DNA from 3 places in the Litoribrevibacter albus genome. Region 1 is predicted to be linked to each of the others. Evidence: predicted binding sites of a transcription regulator. Region 1 holds the regulator's gene; each other region holds the start of a gene.
The links. Region 1 encodes FNR, which switches genes on or off when oxygen is low (the NO sensors DNR and NnrR bind a similar motif). Its sites were predicted from a motif close to TTGATNTANATCAA; they were not measured.
Positions count from the first base shown of each region.

Region 2: QQL66_RS20115 (TatD family nuclease-associated radical SAM protein) is a predicted target of FNR. The motif match lies at 5,717-5,730, and genes of this name have one in related genera.
Region 3: petA (ubiquinol-cytochrome c reductase iron-sulfur subunit) is a predicted target of FNR. The motif match lies at 4,067-4,080, and genes of this name have one in related genera.

Region 1 is NZ_BSNM01000003.1:224,356-231,450, forward strand. Features, by position in the region: gene ppnN (nucleotide 5'-monophosphate nucleosidase PpnN) at 1-1,246, shown strand, start outside; gene fnr (fumarate/nitrate reduction transcriptional regulator Fnr) at 1,342-2,121, opposite strand; gene QQL66_RS02810 (sulfite exporter TauE/SafE family protein) at 2,306-3,307, opposite strand; gene ccoS (cbb3-type cytochrome oxidase assembly protein CcoS) at 3,341-3,565, opposite strand; gene QQL66_RS02820 (heavy metal translocating P-type ATPase) at 3,582-5,969, opposite strand; gene QQL66_RS02825 (FixH family protein) at 6,014-6,520, opposite strand; gene ccoG (cytochrome c oxidase accessory protein CcoG) at 6,580-7,095, opposite strand, start outside.
Region 2 is NZ_BSNM01000027.1:80,120-87,214, forward strand. Features, by position in the region: gene glnA (glutamate--ammonia ligase) at 245-1,651, shown strand; gene QQL66_RS20100 (DUF4124 domain-containing protein) at 1,775-2,323, shown strand; gene glnL (nitrogen regulation protein NR(II)) at 2,530-3,603, shown strand; gene ntrC (nitrogen regulation protein NR(I)) at 3,600-5,033, shown strand; gene QQL66_RS20115 (TatD family nuclease-associated radical SAM protein) at 5,063-5,662, opposite strand; gene QQL66_RS20120 (LamG domain-containing protein) at 5,781-7,095, opposite strand, start outside.
Region 3 is NZ_BSNM01000026.1:7,680-14,774, reverse strand. Features, by position in the region: gene QQL66_RS18800 (BON domain-containing protein) at 1-148, shown strand, start outside; gene QQL66_RS18795 (ClpXP protease specificity-enhancing factor) at 191-610, opposite strand; gene QQL66_RS18790 (glutathione S-transferase N-terminal domain-containing protein) at 628-1,248, opposite strand; gene QQL66_RS18785 (cytochrome c1) at 1,333-2,094, opposite strand; gene QQL66_RS18780 (cytochrome b) at 2,094-3,314, opposite strand; gene petA (ubiquinol-cytochrome c reductase iron-sulfur subunit) at 3,314-3,907, opposite strand; gene rpsI (30S ribosomal protein S9) at 4,149-4,541, opposite strand; gene rplM (50S ribosomal protein L13) at 4,554-4,982, opposite strand; gene QQL66_RS18760 (hypothetical protein) at 5,206-6,015, shown strand; gene QQL66_RS18755 (TatD family hydrolase) at 6,051-6,821, opposite strand; gene QQL66_RS18750 (peptide chain release factor 3) at 6,838-7,095, opposite strand, start outside.

The DNA.
Region 1 (7,095 bases):
TTCTCTGGCTGTTATGAACAGTGGCATTGATAACGACGACATTGAACAGTTAGAAAATCAGTATTTGGATTTTGAAATTAGTATTGTTCCTCAAGCGCGTGGTGCTTGTATCGCTGTTCAAAATGCACCAGCGAGGGCATTTGTCGATGGAAAAATGATTCAGGGGGTCAAAGAAAATCTTTTTTCCGTTCTCAGAGATATTATTCATTTAAGCAGTCAGTTGGATCTGGACTTATTGCATGAGGAAGGCAATGGTCCTCTAATCACGGAAGCGGTTTTTCATACCTTGCGTCAGGCGAATGCTCTCCAGGCACGTGTTGATCCTAATATTATTGTTTGTTGGGGTGGACACTCCATTAGTGAGCATGAATACGACTACACCAAGGAAGTTGGCTATCAATTAGGGCTCAGAGGCTTTGATATCTGCACTGGCTGTGGTCCTGGGGCGATGAAGGGGCCGATGAAAGGTGCCAATGTTGCTCATGTGAAGCAGCGTATCAGAAACCCTAGATACATAGGTCTAACTGAACCAGGCATTATTGCAGCGGAATCCCCAAATCCGATTGTAAATGAGCTAATTATTTTGCCGGACATCGAAAAACGTCTGGAAGCCTTTGTACGATTGGGGCATGGCATAGTCGTGTTCCCAGGAGGGGCAGGAACTGCGGAAGAGATTCTCTACTTATTAGGTGTACTCATGGGGAATAAGCATGGTGCTGAAATTCCTGTGTATTTTACGGCCCCTAAAGAGTCCGAAGCGTATTTCCGACAGATCGACGAGTTTATTGGAGATACTTTGGGGCCTGAAGCTCAAAAACTTTATGAGATCATCATTGATGACCCTGAGAAGGTGGCTGTTGAGTTGAAGGCCAGAATGACTGAGGTGAAAGAACATCGTAAGGCGCGAAAAGATGCCTACTACTTTAACTGGATGTTGGATATTGCTGCTGTCTTTCAAGAGCCGTTTATTCCAACCCATGCATCGATGTCTGAATTAAACCTGAATACGGGGCAGGAGCCTCACATGCTGGCCTCTCAGTTACGACGAGCTATGTCCGGTATTGTAGCGGGGAATGTCAAAGAGCAGGGAATTGCAGAGATTCACAAGCATGGCCCGTTCAAGTTGCACGGTGAAACTAACTTGATGAAGAAACTGGATACACTGCTAACTTCTTTTGTTCAGCAGAAGCGAATGAAATTACCGGGCAGTAAATACGTACCTTGTTATCAGGTGGTTACTGACTGAAATGATATTTCATAGGTAATAAAAAAGCCCGGTTTCTATGCCGGGCTTTTTTATGAACCAGTTATTGTATAACCGGTTTCAGTGAGAGCGGACTATTAACCCGCTACTCGTTTACCGCAAGCACTGGCTGTTCCATCTTGAAGGTCGGCAAGTTCATAAAGACCATCAACGTCCAGCAGTTCAATGTCTCGGCTGCTGTCCAGGAAGCGTAGCAATTCTTTTTGTTGGAACTTACTGAAAATACGGCTAACCGTTTCTACCGCTAAGCCTAGGAAGTTACCTAAGTCGTTTCTCGACATAGTTAGACGGAAGCGGGTTGCAGAGTATCCACGGCGGTGGAATCGTTCTGAGACTGAAACTAGGAAAGTAGCAAGACGCTGCTCAGATGTTTTCTTACTTAAAAGAAGCATCATTTGTTGGTCTTCAGAGATTTCCTGGCTCATGCTTTGAAGTACCTGATCACGTAGTTCAGGCAGATCATCCGCTAACGCATCCAGGCTGTCGTATGGAATGTCACATACGGTTGTCGTTTCCAGTGCGACGGTGGTAATAGGGTATTTTTTATTAAATAACCCATTAAGACCAATCATCTCACCCGCAAAGTGGAAGCCAACAATTTGTTCTTCTCCAGAAGGACTGGTAATAAAGCTCTTCACACTGCCTGATCGAATAGCAAGCACAGAATGGAAATCATCCCCCTGGCGCCATAATGTTTGACCTTTTTGATAAGGTCGACCACGTTTAATGATTGCATCAAAACGGTCAATATCTTGCTCGTGAAGTGATAAGGGTAAGCAGAGTGAGCTCAATGAGCAGTCCTGGCAGCTAACTGCGGTACCGCACCCTTTAACGCTAGTGATTGTTTTCTGAGACATAAGCTTCAGCTTCCGTAAGTTTTGGTAATTTATAACACAGCTTTACCATTCTTAAAAGCACGTTTGTGGTGCATTTTCTAGCTATGCGCTCTAGTGACTAAAAAAAGAAATGCATCGACTATCTTATGCAAAATTCACTTTACTAACTGATAGTATAGATGTTTAAAAAAGCGCACTCTAATGGTTAATGCTGCATCTGCGAGTGATCCATTTTTGAATGGTCAATCTCAGGTGTTTGATCATTGATACCTTGTATCGATGGTTCTTCTGTCTTCTCTCTATGAATCATATGATCGTCCCCATTCTGCTCATGGCTAATCGGAGTCTTGATCATGTCATCGTGATTCATTTGTGAATGATCCATGGTTGAATGATCGATTGCAGAATGATTCATGCTCGAATGATCAGGGCCAGACGAATTATGCTGCATTGTACTATGATCATGATCACTATGCTCTGAATGATTTGTATGATCTGTGTGAGTCGTGTGGTTTGCATGATTTCCGTGGCCGAGCAGATGTTGGCCATTTCCCCAGATAATCCATAGCCCCATCAATATCATCATTATGGCAGCTAAGTTTCGGATGTTTTTGTTACGGATAATGTTGCTGAGCTGGGATGCTAGTAAACCTGTTGCTAGCATTGTAGGTAAGGTGCCGAGACCAAAGGCAAACATAACTAGTGCGGAGCTGGTTGGAGAAGCATTGGCTGAAGCAAGCACTAGGGTGCTATAAACCAGTCCACAAGGAAGCCATCCCCAAAGTAAACCAAGGGATAAGGATTTATAAACGGTATCTGCTGGTAGGAAAGGCTTAGTGAGCGGTTGAATACGTTTCCATATCCATTGTCCTGGCTTTTCTATTTTTGTAATTGCGCGAGACCAGTCAGCAATGTATAGCCCCATCAGCACAATGAAAACGCCGGCAATCAGTCGAAGTATCATACCGACGGTCGGGCTAAGATTAGCAAGAAGAGAGCTGGCTAAACCAATTAGAAAACCTGCTCCGGTGTAGCTGGTGATTCGCCCTAGATTGAACGCCAGATTTTTGCTGAAGCGCTGGGAAATATTGCCTTGGCTATTTAGACCAAACGTGGCCGTAATGCCTCCACACATTCCTATACAGTGTGCGCCACCAAGTAAACCAATAAGCAGGGCAGCGGTAAATGAGAGGGTATCAACGGTCATGTGTGGGCCTGTTATATCTTGATTGGCAGAAGGTTATTCTGGTTTGTTGGATGGCGTGTCGGAATTCGTGTCCGAATTGTTTTTCTTAATGGGTTTGGCATCATCTGGCAGCAAATCTTCATCGTCATCGAAGAGAATTTTATGCGCAGGCGTTTCCATATCATCAAACTGGCCACTTTTGATGTTCCATACCAGCGTAATAACGGCAATGGTCAAAAAGATAATTGAGATAGGAATTAAGAAAAGGATACTGTCCACACACGTTACCTCAAGTTCAGATGTTTCTTAGTCTGAGTGCATTCAGCACAACGACCAGTGAGCTTGCTGACATACCGATTGCAGCAGCCCAAGGAGGAATAAATCCTGTGGCGGCCAGCGGTAAGGCGATCAGATTATATATCAAAGCCCAACCGAGATTCTGTTTGATTATTTTTCGACACTGTTCGGCAATGGTGAACGCATTATTAATGGCGTTGAGTTGACCATTCATCAATATCATATCGGACTTGGTTTTTGCCAGGTCGGTTGCTTCATTCATCGCGATGGAAATGCCGGCCGAGGCCAAAACAGGAATGTCATTAATGCCATCGCCTATCATTAAGGTACGACATTCCTGAGTATGCAGTTTTGATAGTTGATCAAGTTTTCCTTGAGGCGTGAGGCCCGAATGTACGTGTTCGATATCCAGTGTTCTGGCCATGTCTTCGGCATTTTGGGAGCGATCACCTGTCAGCATGTGGAGATTGATCTTCCGCTGGCGGAGCGCCTGAATGGCCTCTTTTGCATCTGCTCTTAAAGTGTCCTCAACTTTAAAAAAGGCAAGAACCTGTTGTCCATCAGCTAATACAACCCAGTTATGGCTATCTGGAAGCACAACTTCATTGATGGATGTCTTCTCTTGAATAAATTGACTGTGGCCAATGTACAGGGTCTTACCGTCGACGGTGCCACTCAGGCCACCACCGGGTGTTATCTCGATATCTTGAGCTGGCTGGTTTGTTGTTGGGAAAGCTCGGGCAATAGGGTGCTCGGAGGCAGCTTCCAATCGAGCTGCCAAGGCAAGAGCTTCTGATTCAGGCAAATGGGACGGAATGTCGATGTCTGAAATAGACAGCTTACCTTCGGTTAGAGTACCTGTTTTATCAAACAGAATATCGGTAATGGTTGGCAGCCCCTCAAGAACATGTGTGCTGGTGATAATAAGACCTGAGCGTTTAAGAGAGGATGTGGCGGCTGTAATGGCAGTGGGTGTTGCTAAAGAGAGCGCACACGGACATGTTACCACCAAGACAGATAAAGCAATCCAAAATGCTTTGTCGGGGTCAATGAACATCCATGTACCCCAAACACTCACTGCAGTTATCAATACCGCAGCAACGAATCGGCTGGCAATGGTATCAGCAATGCGTGCAATTCTGGGTTTGTTTGATTCCGCTTTGTTCATCAACTCAACTACGAGGTTGAGGGTATTTTGATGACCAATGGTGGTGATTTCTATTTCAATAGGGTGATCAAGGCAGGTAGTTCCGCCCATTACAAAATCACCAATCTTTTTGCGAACAGGAAGGTATTCACCTGTTAAAGCAGACTCATCCACATCGGCGGTGCCTTCGATGACTTTAGCATCGGAAGGAATTGTGTGGCCGGCTTTGACCAAAATTCTATCACCCACCTTGATTTGTTCTGTAGGCGTAACTTTGTATTCGCCGTCGGTATAAACCAAGGTTGAATTTGGCATTAACCCGATTAGGTCGTTAGTGACCTGAGAATTCTGATGACGAACCTTCATCTCAAAGTATCTGCCAAGCAATAGGAAGAAGGTGAACATACAGACAGAGTCGAAATAGACTTCACCAGCGCCATTAAAGGTGGCCCAAATACTTGAGGAGTAAGCAAGCGCAATAGCAATTGAAACGGGCACATCCATCGTCAAGTGCTTGGTCTTCAAGTCGCGTATCGCGGCATTAAAAAACGGGAAGGCAGAATAAAGAACAACTGGCGTGCTTAAGAATAAACTGGCCCAGCGAATAAAGGCTTCATAGGATTTATCGATGCCAGTGTAATGACCGAAATACAAGGCGTTGGCCATCATCATTACTTGCATCATGCCAATGCCGGCTATACCAAGACGAATGAGGGCGGTATGGCTTTCTTTTTGTTGCTGCTGAGCTGCTCGGTTCGCTTTCCAGGGTTCCGCGTGATAGCCAATCGCGTCGATAGCAAAAAACAGATCGCTAAGCTTTAACGTATTTGTATCCCAGGTGATACTGGCTCTGTGGGTGCTAAGGTTGACTCTGACTTCTTGTATGCCATCGATTTTTTCAAGGTGTTTTTCGATAAGCCAAACACAGGCCGCACATGTAATACCCTTAATCAGTAGGGTTGCCGAAGCTGAGTTCCCTTCATAACTGCAGAACTTTTCCTGAACACTCGGTTCATCATACAACGCGTATTTTTCTTGTTGATCTGAAAGATCGCTGGCCTGTTCTGCATTTTTGGTTCGGAACTGGTAATAGTTATCTAGTCCAGCACCTGAGATCGTCAGTGCAACAGCTTGGCAACCAATACAGCAAAATGACCTCGTTTGATGGTCGAGTTCGGAAGTAATGTCTACGTTGGTTGGAACGGGCTCACCGCAGTGATAACAGCTACGATCTTGCATAGTACTCGTTACAGGTAGGGGCAGGGGGTGAACCCTGCCTTTAATTAATGAGCGCTAAGGGTTGTCGCGCTGGAAATAGGGAAATGTAGTTCACCTTTCAATACCCAGGTAGGGTTTTGAAGTTCGTGAATACTTACATAGCGCTTACCTTCAATTCCATTCTCAACTTGACCTAAATAACGACCTTGGCTGTTATGTGTAAGAACCACCGAGATGTCTTTGTCTTTAATGATTGGGTGTACGAGTTCAATCATTAAATTAGCAGGCAGTTCAGTCAGTTGACTGGTGAAGTCCAATGTGAGCTCACCTGATTCTGCATCCAGGCTGATAGTCGCTTCTGCCTGAATGTCTTTTGCTTTTACTTCTTTTTCAATTTGTTCGTTAATTGCCAATCCTTCCTTTGAATATTCGTCGGTAACTAGCCCGTCTTGAATATGGAAGGAGATGTTGAGCATGGTCAGCCCAAGAACTACGGAAAGGATTAAAGGCGCCAAAGTGAACCAAAGCCAAGGTTGATTCCAGTTACCTTGGTTTTCATTATTCTCAGTCATCAAACTACTCATTGAAATGTGTGAACACAGGCCCGCCTTACGCAGACGGGCGGTGTGTATTATCTACGACGAGGGCCCATAAAGCGACTCTCGGTTTCTGCAAAAATGTTTTCATCGCTTTCTGCGACAACCTTAAAGTAAATAGGTTCACTTCTTGATTCAAGATTGGTAACCGGAACGATAACACTCACTGGAACCTGACTGATTTCACCTGATTCAAGAGTAATCTCTGTATCGCCAACGACTGAAAGCCCTTCAAACCCTGTTGCGGATAGAACATAGGTTTCTGCGTGTTGAGACTTATTCATAACTCGGATGTTGTAGCTGTTCTCAATGTCGCCTTTGAAATTCTCACGAAACAAGTTTGCGCCGCGACCGCGATCAACTTCCAAATCGACAGGAATCAAGGTAAATAGGTTGTACATGAGAGCACTGAACATCACAATCAGAGCAATGATGTAGCCAATGAATCGAGGGCGGAAGAGTTTCCACTCGTTACCTTTCAGCTGGTGTTCACTTGTGTAGCTGATTAGACCTCGCTCATATCCGACCTTATCCATGATGCTGTCGCAGGC
Region 2 (7,095 bases), on a different contig from region 1:
CCATATTAGTGCACGATAAAAACAGCTTGCACTAATAAAAAGCATAGCTATAGTAGCTTCATCGGGCGAATGCAGTAATCTTGCGGTTTAGCGCAATTAAAGTTAATGGCACACCATTTGCTTTAGAAGAAACACAAGATACGGGTACTCCCGAAATCTAAAGGATTAATGCTGGTTCGCTTCTTATATGAGCCTCCGCTCATTAAGAACGCACCGGTTAAATTTATGTGTAGCGGAGAGACAAATGTCTAGCAATACAATTGAGCTAATGAAAGAGCATAATGCGAAGTGGGTTGACCTTCGTTTTACTGACACGCACGGTAAAGAGCAGCACGTTACGATTCCTGCGACCGAAGTTGGCGAAGAGTTCTTCGAAAACGGTCAAATGTTCGATGGTTCTTCTATTTCTGGTTGGAAAGGCATCAACGAATCAGACATGATTCTTATGCCAGACGACGAAACGCCTGTACTTGATCCTTTTACTGAAGAAGTAACTGTTAACTTGCGTTGTGACATCATCGAGCCTTCTACTATGCAAGGTTACGAGCGTGACCCACGTTCTGTTGCTAAGCGCGCTGAAGCATACCTACAGTCTACTGGCCTAGGTGACACTGCGTTCTTCGGTCCTGAGCCTGAATTCTTCATCTTCGACAGCGTTAAGTGGAAAGCTGACATCTCTGGTGCAAGCTACTCTATCGAATCTGAAGAAGCTGACTGGTCTACTCACGCAGATTTCGAAGGCGGTAACACAGGTCACCGTCCACGCGTTAAAGGCGGTTACTTCCCAGTTCCACCAATCGACTCTTGCTACGAAATCCGTACTGCAATGTGTGCTGCTCTTGAAGCAATGGGCCAAGACGTTGAAGTACACCACCATGAAGTTGCGACTGCTGGTCAGAACGAAATCGGTGTTCGTTTCAACACACTAGTTAAGAAAGCTGACGAAGTTCAGATTCTTAAGTACTGCGTACACAACGTTGCTCACATGTATGGCAAAACTGCTACCTTCATGCCTAAGCCACTAGTAGGTGATAACGGTTCTGGTATGCACGTTCACCAATCTTTCTGGAAAGACGGCGAAAACCAATTCGCTGGTGACGCGTATGCAGGCCTAAGCGAAACTGCTCTTTACTACATCGGTGGTATTATCAAGCACGCTCGCGCACTTAACGCTTTCACTAACGCTTCTACTAACTCTTACAAGCGTCTTGTTCCAGGTTTCGAAGCTCCAGTTATGCTAGCTTACTCAGCGCGTAACCGTTCTGCTTCTATCCGTATTCCATATGTTGCATCTCCAAAAGGTAAGCGTATTGAAGCTCGCTTCCCTGATCCAACCGCTAACCCATACTTGGCATTCGCAGCTATGCTTATGGCTGGCCTTGACGGTGTTAAGAACAAGATCCACCCTGGTGACCCAGCGGATAAAGACTTGTACGATCTTCCAGCAGAAGAAGCAGCAGCTATTCCTACTGTTGCTGAAAGCTTCGAGCAAGCACTTACAGCTCTTAGCGAAGATCGCGACTTCTTGAAAGAAGGCGGTGTATTCTCCGATGACATGATCGATGCGTACATTGAGCTTAAGAAACAAGACGTTGAGCGTTTGAACATGACTACTCACCCAATTGAGTTTGACATGTACTACTCTGTTTAATCTGTCCTTACGATAGATTGAGCTAAAAAAGCCTCCCACTGGGAGGCTTTTTATTTGCTATGCTAAAATCAGTTTTTATAAGATGATAGCCTTTCCCATTTTTGAGTAGACAGTTGATTTGCCATGAAAAATTCCGTTATTTTTACATCAGTATTGGCACTGGCATTAACGTGCACCAATACAGTGCACGCCAAAGTCTACAAATGGGTTACCGAAGACGGGACTGTGGTTTATTCAGACCAGCCCCATCCTGAAGCCGAAGTTCTTAATATTGAGCCCCTTCACCCTTACAAAGCACCAAGCTACAACCAACCCCAAGAAACCACGATCGAGAGTGAAAAAGCTCAGGTCAACGCCACCTCGCGATACAGCAGCGTTACCATTGACTCCCCTGAACATGAAGCCAACATACAAGGCAGCGCAGGCAGTTTCACCGTAGCAGTAAGCTCAAATCCGGCCCTTAAAAAAGGCGACAAATACCAACTACTCATTGATGGTAAAGCTCTGGGCGCCCCTACCAACCTAACGCAGTTCAATGTTCAAAACATCAATCGTGGCGAACACTCCATCGCAGTTCAAATTCTGGACAAGCAGGGTGAGAACGTAATCACCAGCCCTTCAATTACCGTATTTATTCATCGCCCAACCGTTAAACGTAAAACCCCCAAATAGACAATCCGATCATAACAAAACTTAATAGCACCATTTTAGTGCACAATGATTATTATCGCCCTAAAATAAACATATACACGAACAAGTTATTGGCTCCCATACCAGTAAAAGCGCACCAGACTTGTTATTTATAGGGCCTAAAAGCAATCACAGAAGCTGGCTTGCTTCTTGCTTTTGCTTAGTATTGGTAATTACTGTGCACTATTATGGAAAATCAATCGTCATATAAACGAATACTCGACAACCTGAATACCTCTGTTCTGGAACTGACGGCCGATCTGACGATCAGCTATATGAACCCAGCAGCAGAGATGTTGTTGCAGGTGAGTGCAAATCGCATGGATAACGTGCACATCAGTAGTCTCTTCCTCGAAGATGAAGATAACTTAGAACTGCTGGAACTCGCCGTTAAACGCGGACACCCATTCACCAAGCGTGAAACCACTCTACACCTCCCAACTCGGGAACCAATCACACTCGATTACATCGTTACTCCGATCACTGAGCTTCACAGCCAGACGTTCCTGATTATGGAGCTTCAACCGAGAGATCGCTTGATTCGAATCTCGCGCGAAGAAGAAATTATGGCGAAACAAGCTACCACTCAAGTGCTTGTTCGTGGCCTTGCACACGAGGTGAAGAACCCGCTCGGGGGAATTCGTGGTGCAGCCCAATTGCTGGAACGTGAATTAAACGACCCACAATTGGCCGAGTTCACTAATGTCATCATTGAAGAAACCGACCGGTTAAGAAATCTGGTCGACAAAATGCTCGGCCCCAGAAAGTTGCCAGAGCGAATCGAGACCAATATCCACGAGATCATAGAACGAGTCTGTACTTTGATAGAAGTGGAAACAAAAGGCTCGGTTAAACTCATTCGGGACTACGACCCCAGTATTCCGGAGTTTTTAGCAGACCCGTCCCAGCTTATACAAGCCATTCTGAACATCAGCCGAAATGCCATGCAGGCATTACAAGAAAACCACATCGACTCTCCATCTATCTGTTTTAAAACACGAGCACTGCGCCAGTTCACCATTGGTGCACAGCGTCATCGTTTGGTGTGTCAGTTGGATATTATTGATAACGGTCCGGGCATTCCCGAAGACATTCTCGAAAACATTTTCTACCCCATGATCAGTGGCCGAGCAGAAGGCACTGGTTTAGGGCTCTCCATTTCTCAGTCCATCATTACTCAACACGAAGGACTGATCGAATGTAAGAGTGAGCCTGGTAAAACAGCATTCACTATTTATCTACCTTTGGAGTTATCATCATGAACAAAACGAATAATGTCTGGATCGTCGACGACGACCGTTCAATTCGTTGGGTATTGGAGAAGGCCCTGTCTCAAGCCAATGTGCCCACCAGCAGTTTTGAATCCGGGGATGAGATCTTAAAGAAACTCCAGTACAGCCAACCTGAAGTGATCATCAGTGATATCCGTATGCCGGGCATCGATGGCTTAGATCTATTAGACCAGATCCAATCAGAGCACCCTGAAATTCCTGTCATCATCATGACAGCCCACTCTGATTTAGACAGTGCGGTGAAATCTTACCAACGTGGTGCGTTTGAATATCTTCCTAAACCGTTTGATATTGACGATGCCGTCACCTTGGTTAAGCGTGCACTCACTCACGCCCAAGAGCAAAAAGAAGAAGAACTGAAATCAGTAGAAGAGGCCAGCACTGAAATCATTGGTGAAGCACCTGCAATGCAGGAAGTGTTTCGCGCGATTGGTCGTTTATCTCAATCCAATATCACTGTACTAATTAACGGTGAATCTGGAACGGGTAAAGAATTGGTTGCTCATGCCCTGCATAAGCACAGCCCTCGCCGCAGTAAAGAATTTATCCCGCTGAACATGGCGGCGATTCCAAAAGACTTGATCGAGTCCGAACTGTTCGGCCATGAAAAAGGCGCATTTACCGGAGCTGCGGGTCAACGTCGTGGACGTTTTGAACAAGCCGATGGCGGCACACTGTTTCTAGACGAAATCGGAGACATGCCAGCAGAGACACAAACGCGTTTATTGCGTGTTTTGGCCGATGGTGAATTCTATCGCGTTGGTGGTCACACGCCAGTAAAAGTGGATGTGCGTATTATTGCGGCAACCCACCAAAATCTGGAGCGTTTGGTGGAAGAAGGGAAATTCCGTGAGGATTTATTCCACCGTTTAAATGTCATCCGTATTCATATTCCGAAACTGGCCGATCGTCGTGAAGATATTCCAAAGCTTGCGGACTTCTTCCTTGCAAAAGCAGCAACCGAATTGAATGTCGAAGCCAAAGTCCTGACCGAAGAAGCCGTTGAATATATGGCCGGTTTGCCTTGGAATGGTAACGTTCGCCAGCTGGAGAACACCTGTCGCTGGCTAACGGTTATGGCGTCTGGTCGTGAAGTGCATATCGGCGATCTACCGCCAGAATTACTTGATGAACAGGAAGTTCAAACCTCCACCAGCAACTGGGAAGCTGCTCTAAGAAACTGGGCAGACCAGGAACTGGCGAAAGGTAAAAAAGGCGTTTTGGACGATGCGGTTCCTACGTTTGAACGCATCATGATTGAAACCGCTCTGAAGCACACGGCGGGTCGTAAACGTGATGCATCGATCCTACTTGGCTGGGGCCGCAACACGCTCACTCGTAAGATCAAAGAGTTGGAATTAGAGACCAAAGATCATCCCGATGACGATGATGATCATTAAACAGTGTGGCCAGCTTTAGCTGGCCTTTTTTATCCTACCTGATCCAATACCCGTCTCTTAAACATCGCCCCCGATGCTTCAGCAATACGCTGACACTCGGCAACATCTACATCGGCTAAACCATCGATGGCCGATACTTCCACCTTCTGAATATACCTGGGGGCAAGCTCGATGAAATCTCGCACCGCTTGATAAGCACCTTGCTTCTTAGGATGACAATGTTGGTTATAGACCGCTTCATTCTGTGCATTCAGAGAGATCGATAACGCATCCACAACAGAGGCCAAGTCGGGCAGAATGTTTCGTTTGTGAACCAGATTCCCTAAGCCATCAGTATTCACTCTCACTGGAACGCCTTGAGCTTTCACATACGTGGCGATCTCAAGCAAAGGCAACAAGCGTAGCGTCGATTCACCAAAGCCGCAGAAGACGACCTCTTCAACCTCCGACAAATCACCCAATTCAATGATGATGTCGGAAGCACTTGGCTGTTTTTTCATATAGAGATCAAACTCATGAACCTGAGTCGAGCCATTATGTTTCGGGCAGAACTGGCATTCCAACGTGCACGCGTTGGTCAGATTGATATAACGTTTTTTACCGATGTCATAGACCAGTGTTAAAGCCATCGACCACCTCCTGACAGAATAGAGTCAGGTTAAGTCACAACGGTTAGGAAGGTTTTGATACACATCACTGGAACGGAGTTAAAAAACAAAAGTCGATCACGGCTTACCGTAAAAGGTACTACCGATAACTTTCTCTCATATAGAAAATCGGTGGACGCCCGGAATAGACACCAAAAGTTCCAGTGCCGGTTGGATCTTCATCACCACGATTATAAAAGTCAAAGTGTAACCATTCATCTACATCAAACGTGACATTGACACTGCCCTGGTTATTTACACCCGGGGCAGATAGCTCCAATACTCCTACGCCATTAGCAAACCCATTAAAGCTCCCAGTAGTATCACCACTGACAATTTTTCCTTTGTACTCCGACAAAGTAATGTTGCTGTCAGTCCAGGTATCTCCCGAACACGTATCATTAGTATTCGTTACAAAACTGTATTGGCTTGCAGCGCCTGATGCCGACACATCCATCCACAGCTCTACACGAAGAGGTAACTCTAACGGCATCAATTCAGAGCCATTGTTATTACCAACGACTGCTCGCCCATAGCGGATTTCAGTCCCTTGAATATCTGCCACAGTCACTGAAGCACAGTTCGCAGGATCATCGACGCATGCGCCATCACTGTCGGTAAGCGCTTCTTTGGGTAAGATCCAATTAATTATGGCCTCAAAGGGTTTGTCCTCAGCCACAGGCTTACCTGCTTTATCATAAGCCAGTTGATAACCAGAAAAGAGAATTTCTACTTCTCCATCATAATCGTTCAAACCCGACACGGCAGCACTAGCAGCTACGGTATAATCCTTAAGCGACGCTGCGGAAGACGCCCCGTTTGTAAAACTAGCTATAGCGCTAGGTGTACCCAGTTTGTAGTAATCATTGCCGTAATTGTTAGTGGTCTCACCACCAAGTTCTTTCGCTGTAACCGTCAGTTTAATATCCGTTTCAAAGTTAAAAAGCTGGCTTTGATAAGTGAAGTCACAACCCCATCCTGTGGCATCATTCAGCACTGGAGTATTCGAAGTGACAGAAAAGTGGTGAGGATAAAACCGACCAAGATTTAGTATTTGACCAGACGCATCGGCACCAGAGGCACCTAAATAATCATCGAGCGTAGCGGTGATATCAACACTCCCCACTTCATCATAGGATAAGGTTTGAGAAGCCAAGCCATTAGAAAACCCACTGACCGCATTGACCGACAAGTCCCCTTGCGTGCCGCCGGAAGGAATAAACCCACTTACCTGAAGACCCAGACTAACAGCAGACGATTCATTACCTAGAGAGGGTACGCAGGCATTGTTATACAGGTTTGAGAAATCATCAGGAATGCCATCTGAATCACCATCATCTTCAGAAGCCCACAAAACCCCTTTAACACTGAGATCAAAGTTTTCACCGGCAGCTTTGAAGCCGGGTGTCTTAGTG
Region 3 (7,095 bases), on a different contig from region 1:
CCCAAGTAGCCGAGTCAAGGTAATCACTGAACAAGGGGTGGTTTATCTGATGGGATTGGTAAGCAAGAACGAAGGCGACTACGCAGTAGAAATCACCAAGAACGTTTACGGTGTAGAGAAAATAGTTAAGCTGTTTGAGTATATTTAACCAAACAATGACAAATAAAAAAGGGCCTTATCAGGCCCTTTTTTATTTTACTACTTTCAAGCTAGGTTTAGCTTTTGGCTGAGCATCAGGAGCTTTTTCATCCGAAACTCCTACAGGCTTCAATGGCGGATCATCGTCGGGCTGAGGCGCACCAGGTTCTGCACCAAACACCATCCCCTGACCATTCTCGCGCGCATAAATGGCAAGTACAGCAACAATCGGAACATATACTCGCATCGGCACACCACCGAAGCGCGCATTAAAATCAATGGCATCGTTACTGATAATCAAACCACGTACTGCAGAAGGAGAGATATTAAGAATAATCTGACCATCGGATACAAAATCCTGAGGCACCTGAACGCCCTGAACTCCAGCGTCCACAACAATATATGGCGTGAAATTATTATCCACCATCCACTCTTGTAATGCTCGAACCAGATACGGTCTACTTGGTGTCATTCTATAGCTCCAAGCGCTTATAGACGCATTTCTCTTTCTGCCTCTGAAAGGCTTGCCTGGAATGACTCACGATCAAAGATACGGATCATATAGTTATGAACACCTTTGAACGAATCTGGGATCTCAATACCAAGCTGCTTAACACGCCATAAGATAGGACCAACCAAACAATCAACAACCGTGAAGTCATCGCTCATAAAGTAAGGCTTTTCTTCAAAGATCGGAGCAACAGCAAGAATGCTGTCTTGCAAGCTCTTACGAGCCGCGTCAATATCACCTTCACCAGCCAAAATCTGATCTACCAAAGGACTCCAGTCACGCTCAATGCGATACATCCATAGGCGACTCTGTGCACGAGCAACAGGATAGACCGGTAGTAAAGGCGGATGCGGAAAGCGCTCATCCAAATATTCCATCATGATCTCTGGCTGATACAACACCAACTCACGATCAACCAACGTAGGCAACTCATTGTATGGATTAAGAGAGGCTAAATCTTCTGGCTTATTATTTGGATTTACATCCAATACATCTACAGCAACTCCCTTTTCAGCCAATACAATGCGTACACGATGGCTGTAATGGCTTTCGCCGTCAGAATAAAACGTCATAGAAGATCGTTTGGCAACTACGCCCATAAAACACCCCTAATTAAAACCAAAAACAGGGTGTGCAGGAAAAGCCCGCACACCCATCACTAAGTCTAACTATACCACTAATGATTAGTGAATATCTTTCCAATACTCACGGTTTAGTAGATAAGCACAGATAAACAGCACAACCAAGAACAACATCACGATAATACCGATGCGCACACGTTCTTGTTGCATAGGCTCAGCAGTGTACACAAGGAAGTTCACAAGATCGTAAACTGTCTCTTCGTATTCTGCTGGTGACTGGCTACCTTCTTCAGCAAGGTAAAGCACATCACAACGCTCTTCTGTAATGTCCTGACCTGTCAATACATCAATATCAACAGCAACCTGAGCACAACCTTTCTTCTGCAGACCTTGAAGCTCCATCAATACGTGTGGCATACCAACGTTCGGGAAAACTTCGTTATTCACACCCAATGGACGTGTAGAGTCTTCATAGAAAGTACGAAGATAAGTGTACAACCAATCTTCTCCACGAACACGAGCAACCAACGTCAAATCCGGTGGCGCAGCACCAAACCAACGCTTAGCAGCATCAACAGTCATAGCATTCGTCATTAGCTGACCAATTTTTGAATCATTAAAAATCAGATTCTCAACCATCAACTCATGCGGAATTTCAAGATCATCAGCAACACGCTCATAACGAGAGTATTGCATCTCGTGACAGCCCATACAGTAGTTCACGAATGTCTGAGCACCACGCTGAAGTGAAGCCTTATTTGAAACGTTAGGCTTCATATCATCTAAATGGTAACCACTTCCAGATGCAACCGCAGTTAACGGAGCAACAATGCTTAACAAAAATACAGAGATTAGTTTTTTCATTAGCCTGTCACCCTCTCTGGAACTGGTTTAGTTTTCTCTGCCTTTGTGTACCAAGGCATCAAAATGAAGAAAGCAAAATACACAACTGTCATCACAGGCGCCAACCATGGTGGCTGAGCGTATGCTGGAAGCGCACCACACACACCTAGTACCACGAAAGATACTACGAACAGTGCAATTGCAATCTTACTCAACATACCCTTGTAACGAATTGAACGCACAGGACTACGATCTAGCCAAGGAAGAACGAATAGGATAGCGATCGCTGCACCCATAGCAATTACACCCAACAGCTTATCCGGTACTGCACGAAGTACTGCATAGAAAGGCGTGAAATACCATACTGGAGCAATGTGCTCAGGTGTTTTCAGAGGGTTTGCTTCTTCAAAGTTTGCATGCTCAAGGAAGTAACCACCCATCTCAGGCATGAAGAAAATGATTCCACAGAATACAAATAGGAAAACAACAATACCTACCAAGTCATGCACTGTGTAGAACGGATGGAAAGGAATACCATCTTTAGGCACACCGTTTTCATCTAGGTTTTTCTTGATATCAACGCCATCTGGGTTATTAGAACCAACTTCATGAAGAGCAAGAAGGTGCATAACAACCAATGCAACGATTACCAAAGGAAGAGCAATTACGTGAAGCGCGAAGAAACGGTTCAAAGTAATTTCAGAAATCAGGTAGTCACCACGAATCCAGGTAGTTAAATCTTCACCAACGTAAGGAATCGCACCAAACAATGAAATAATTACCTGAGCACCCCAGTATGACATCTGCCCCCAAGGTAGTACGTATCCCATAAATGCTTCCGCACACAGCGCAAGATAGATACACATACCGAAGATCCAGATCAGCTCACGAGGCTTCTGATAAGAACCATAGATAATGCCACGGAACATATGCAGATAAACAACGATAAAGAATGCAGATGCACCCGTTGAATGCATATAACGCAATAACCAACCCCACTCAACATCACGCATGATGTATTCAACAGAAGCAAACGCTCCCGCTTGGGATGGTACAAAACTCATGGTCAACCAAATACCGGTAAGCAACTGGTTTACCAAAACAAGCATGGATAACACACCAAACACATACCATACGTTGAAATTCTTCGGCGCATAGTATTTGCTCATGTGTTTTTCATAGGCTTCCGTTACCGGCAGACGATCATCTACCCAAGCCATCAAACCTTTTTTGTCACTCATTATGCGCTCTCCTGATCAACACCGACAATTATCACGTTGTCACTCAGATATGAGTGTGGCGGCACTTCCAAGTTAATTGGAGCAGGTACGCCTTTCAGTACACGACCAGACAGGTCAAAACGAGAGCCGTGACATGGGCAGAAGAAACCACCCAACCAATCTTCACCCAAATCAGCAGGAGAGATTTCAGGACGATACTTCGGTGAACACCCTAGGTGAGTACAAATACCAACCAAAACAAGAATTTCTGGTTTGATAGAACGATTAATACCAGTTACATAAGCTGGCTGTTGTGGCTCCTCAGAATTAGGATCACGAACAGAGTCGTTCAATTTCTCAATGTTTTTCAAGGTTTCTTCGGTGCGGCGAACAATCCAAACTGGCTTACCACGCCATTCAACAATCATCTGCTGACCTGGCTCCAGTTTACTAATATCCGCTTTCACAGGTGCGCCAGCAGCTTTTGCTTTTGCACTCGGGTTCCAAGAAGCCACAAACGGGGTTGCAACGCCTACTGCACCAACTGCACCAACTGCAGATGTTGCACCTATAAGGAGGCGTCGGCGCCCTTTATTTACGCCGTCTTGATTCATGCTAGGTTATCTCCCATCAGCCAACCGTATTCTGAATCCACATACCAAATAATCCACCGAAAACAGCAAACTACTCAACACGCAATGGTTATCTCATTTTAGTCGCGGAATACTATAGAAAATAACCCTACAATACAAGCGACTAAAGACGAATAGGACTTGATATAAAACAATTAAAGAGGAATTAACAGGCAAAAAAAAGGCACTTCCAAAGAAGTGCCTTTTTCCACCAAGAAACGAATTAACGCTTCGAGAACTGTGGACGCTTACGTGCTTTACGTAGACCAACTTTCTTACGCTCAACAATACGAGCATCACGAGTAACATAACCCGCTGCACGTAGTGATGGACGAAGCGTTTCGTCATATGCCATAAGAGCACGAGTAATACCGTGACGGATAGCACCAGCTTGGCCAGAACCACCACCGCCTTTAACGGTAACAATCACGTCAAACTTCTCTAGGCTTTCAGTCAACTCAAGAGGCTGACGAACAACCATACGAGCTGTTTCACGACCGAAATACTCATCTAGAGAGCGGCTATTTACAGTAATAGAACCACTACCTGGTCTTAGGAAGACACGTGCAGTAGAGCTTTTGCGACGACCTGTGCCGTAGTATTGTGTTACAGACATAGTAGACTTCCGTTAAATATCCAGTTCTTGAGGCTGCTGTGCAGCATGTGGGTGTTCAGCACCAGCGTATACTTTCAACTTAGAAAACATCGCACGACCAAGCGGGTTTTTAGGAAGCATACCCTTAACCGCTTTCTCGATTACCATTTCTGGCTTGCGTTCGATCATTTCGTTGAAGTTAGCAGAACGCATACCACCTGGATAACCAGTATGACGGTAGTACATTTTATCTGCAGCCTTGTTACCTGTTACAGCAACTTTCTCAGCGTTTACGATAACAATATAGTCACCGGTATCAACGTGAGGTGTATATTCAGGCTTATGTTTACCACGAAGACGACTTGCTACTTCAGTGGCCAAACGACCCAAGGTTTTGCCTTGAGCATCTACGACATACCAGTCGCGTTTAACTGTTTCTGGTTTTGCGCTAAAAGTTTTCATTCTTACCAGCCTAGATTGGGCAGTTTCTAAAAAGCAGGGCATTCTACATAAATAGGCATGCATCTGCAAACTTTAAAGCGGACTCTTTCAGTGTGGGAAACTGAGCCGGCGAGTATACAACAAAAAACAATTAATGTAAGCCCCAAAGGTTGTAACCCTTCTCAGCTTTCTATATAAAGGTACGAATCCAAACTCTAATAATAAAAGACCCAAAGGTTAAGAGATGAGAAAAACAACAACACGCCCTTCACACATCTCCCTTTTTGCAAAACTAAGCCTATTCCTTAGCTTTGTTGTTTCAAATGCCTCCTTTGCCATCGCCGATGAGCAGGCTTTGATAACATCAACAGAAATGCAACTTGCCGCTTATCAGGTTTCTACACGCTTTCACCAATTAACCCTGCATGAAGGCGATTCATTGATTCAAGAAAAATTAGAGCAAGACATTTCTCATTTAAACGGCTTACGCAAAGAACTGTCAGAAAGCAATGCACCAGAAAGTGCCGAAGCAATCAAAGAGTCACTAGCCATTTCAAAAGACTACATCGTTTTTGCAGGCAAGAATGAAATCGCTTCCGAAGGTTTTACATCCCAGTACGCCATTACAGATCTTCATGAAGCACGTTTCAATCTTCTTAAAACCCTGAATAAGATCATTGATAAAGAAATAGAAGTTTCTGGCAATTCAAAGAAATACGATCTATTAAAAGCAGCCACTTTATTACAACAAATGACCTCTGATTATGTTCGTCGTTCTGTTGCCACTGGCGGTGCTGGTTTATATGTTGAAGGCGAGGAGAAAATGGATACACCAGACGTGCTTGCTGGAAAATTCTCCGAACAATTAGCAAGTATCAGTCAGATGCACAAAGGCAACCCAGAAATTTCAAACCTCATTCGAAGCATTGATCGCAAATGGCGGTTCATTGAGCCATCCTTCAAGAACTACAACACCAATACTGTTCCATTCCTGGTAACCAAGTACTGCGACACCATTGTTGAAAAACTGTCTGAAGCAGCCGATCAAATATAAGAAAACACCTGCCACGCACGGCGTGTCAGGTTCTTTCAGTCAAAAAATAGCTCACAACTATTCCGATACAGCTGCTCGCAAAGCATCGCTAAATCTATCTTCTTTAGCTCTGATAGATACCGAGCAATTGCTGGAAGCTCGCTTGGCGAGTTCACCTGCCCCTTTGCCCACTGGGGTGACATATCCGGCGCATCTGTTTCCAAAACTATCGCGTCTAATGGTAATCGAACCACCATATCTCGCACTTTTCGAGCATTCTCCCAAGTCACCACTCCGCCAATACCGATTTTAAAGCCGCGATCAATAAAGCGCATTGCCGTCTCATAACTGCCTGAAAACCCGTGTACAACACCACCCTTCACTGGGTATCTCGTTAAAGCATCAAGAATACGTTGATCGCTTTTTCGGTTGTGAAGAATAACAGGCAAGCCCAACTTTAAGGCCAGAGCTAATTGAGCCTCGAATACCCGACACTGAAGTTCGTAGTCCGCATCACAGAATCGATCGAGACCAATTTCGCCCACTGCAACTAACGAAGGGTCACATTCAGCGGAAATTAAATTGCGTTCAAGTTCAGGCAAGTCCGAAAGGGAATCGTCATCCACAAAAAAAGGGTGTATGCCAAACGCCACATACACCCCTTCATTTTGTTTCTGGATAGATCGAATCTTGGGTATCGAGGATACTCGGGTTCCCGGAATCACAAACCTATCAATCCCGGAGCTCCGACACGCCACCAAAAGCGATTCCAAAGAGGAATCAAACACCTCAAAGTCCAAATGGCAATGCGTATCGAAATACCTCATGGTTACCTCGACTCGATTAATGCTCCCGAGTAGACCTAAAGCTGATATCAGGCCAACGCTCTTCCATCATCGCCAAGTTCACACGAGTAGACGCCAGATAAGTCAAATGCCCACCGCCATCAACCGACAAGTTATCGCCGGCTTTACGCTTAAACTCTTCAAGCTTGCGATCATCATCGCAATCAATCCAACGCGCAGTGAACACATTCACCGGCTCGTAAATACACTCGACCTTATACTCGTCCTTCAAACGCTGCGCTACCACATCAAACTG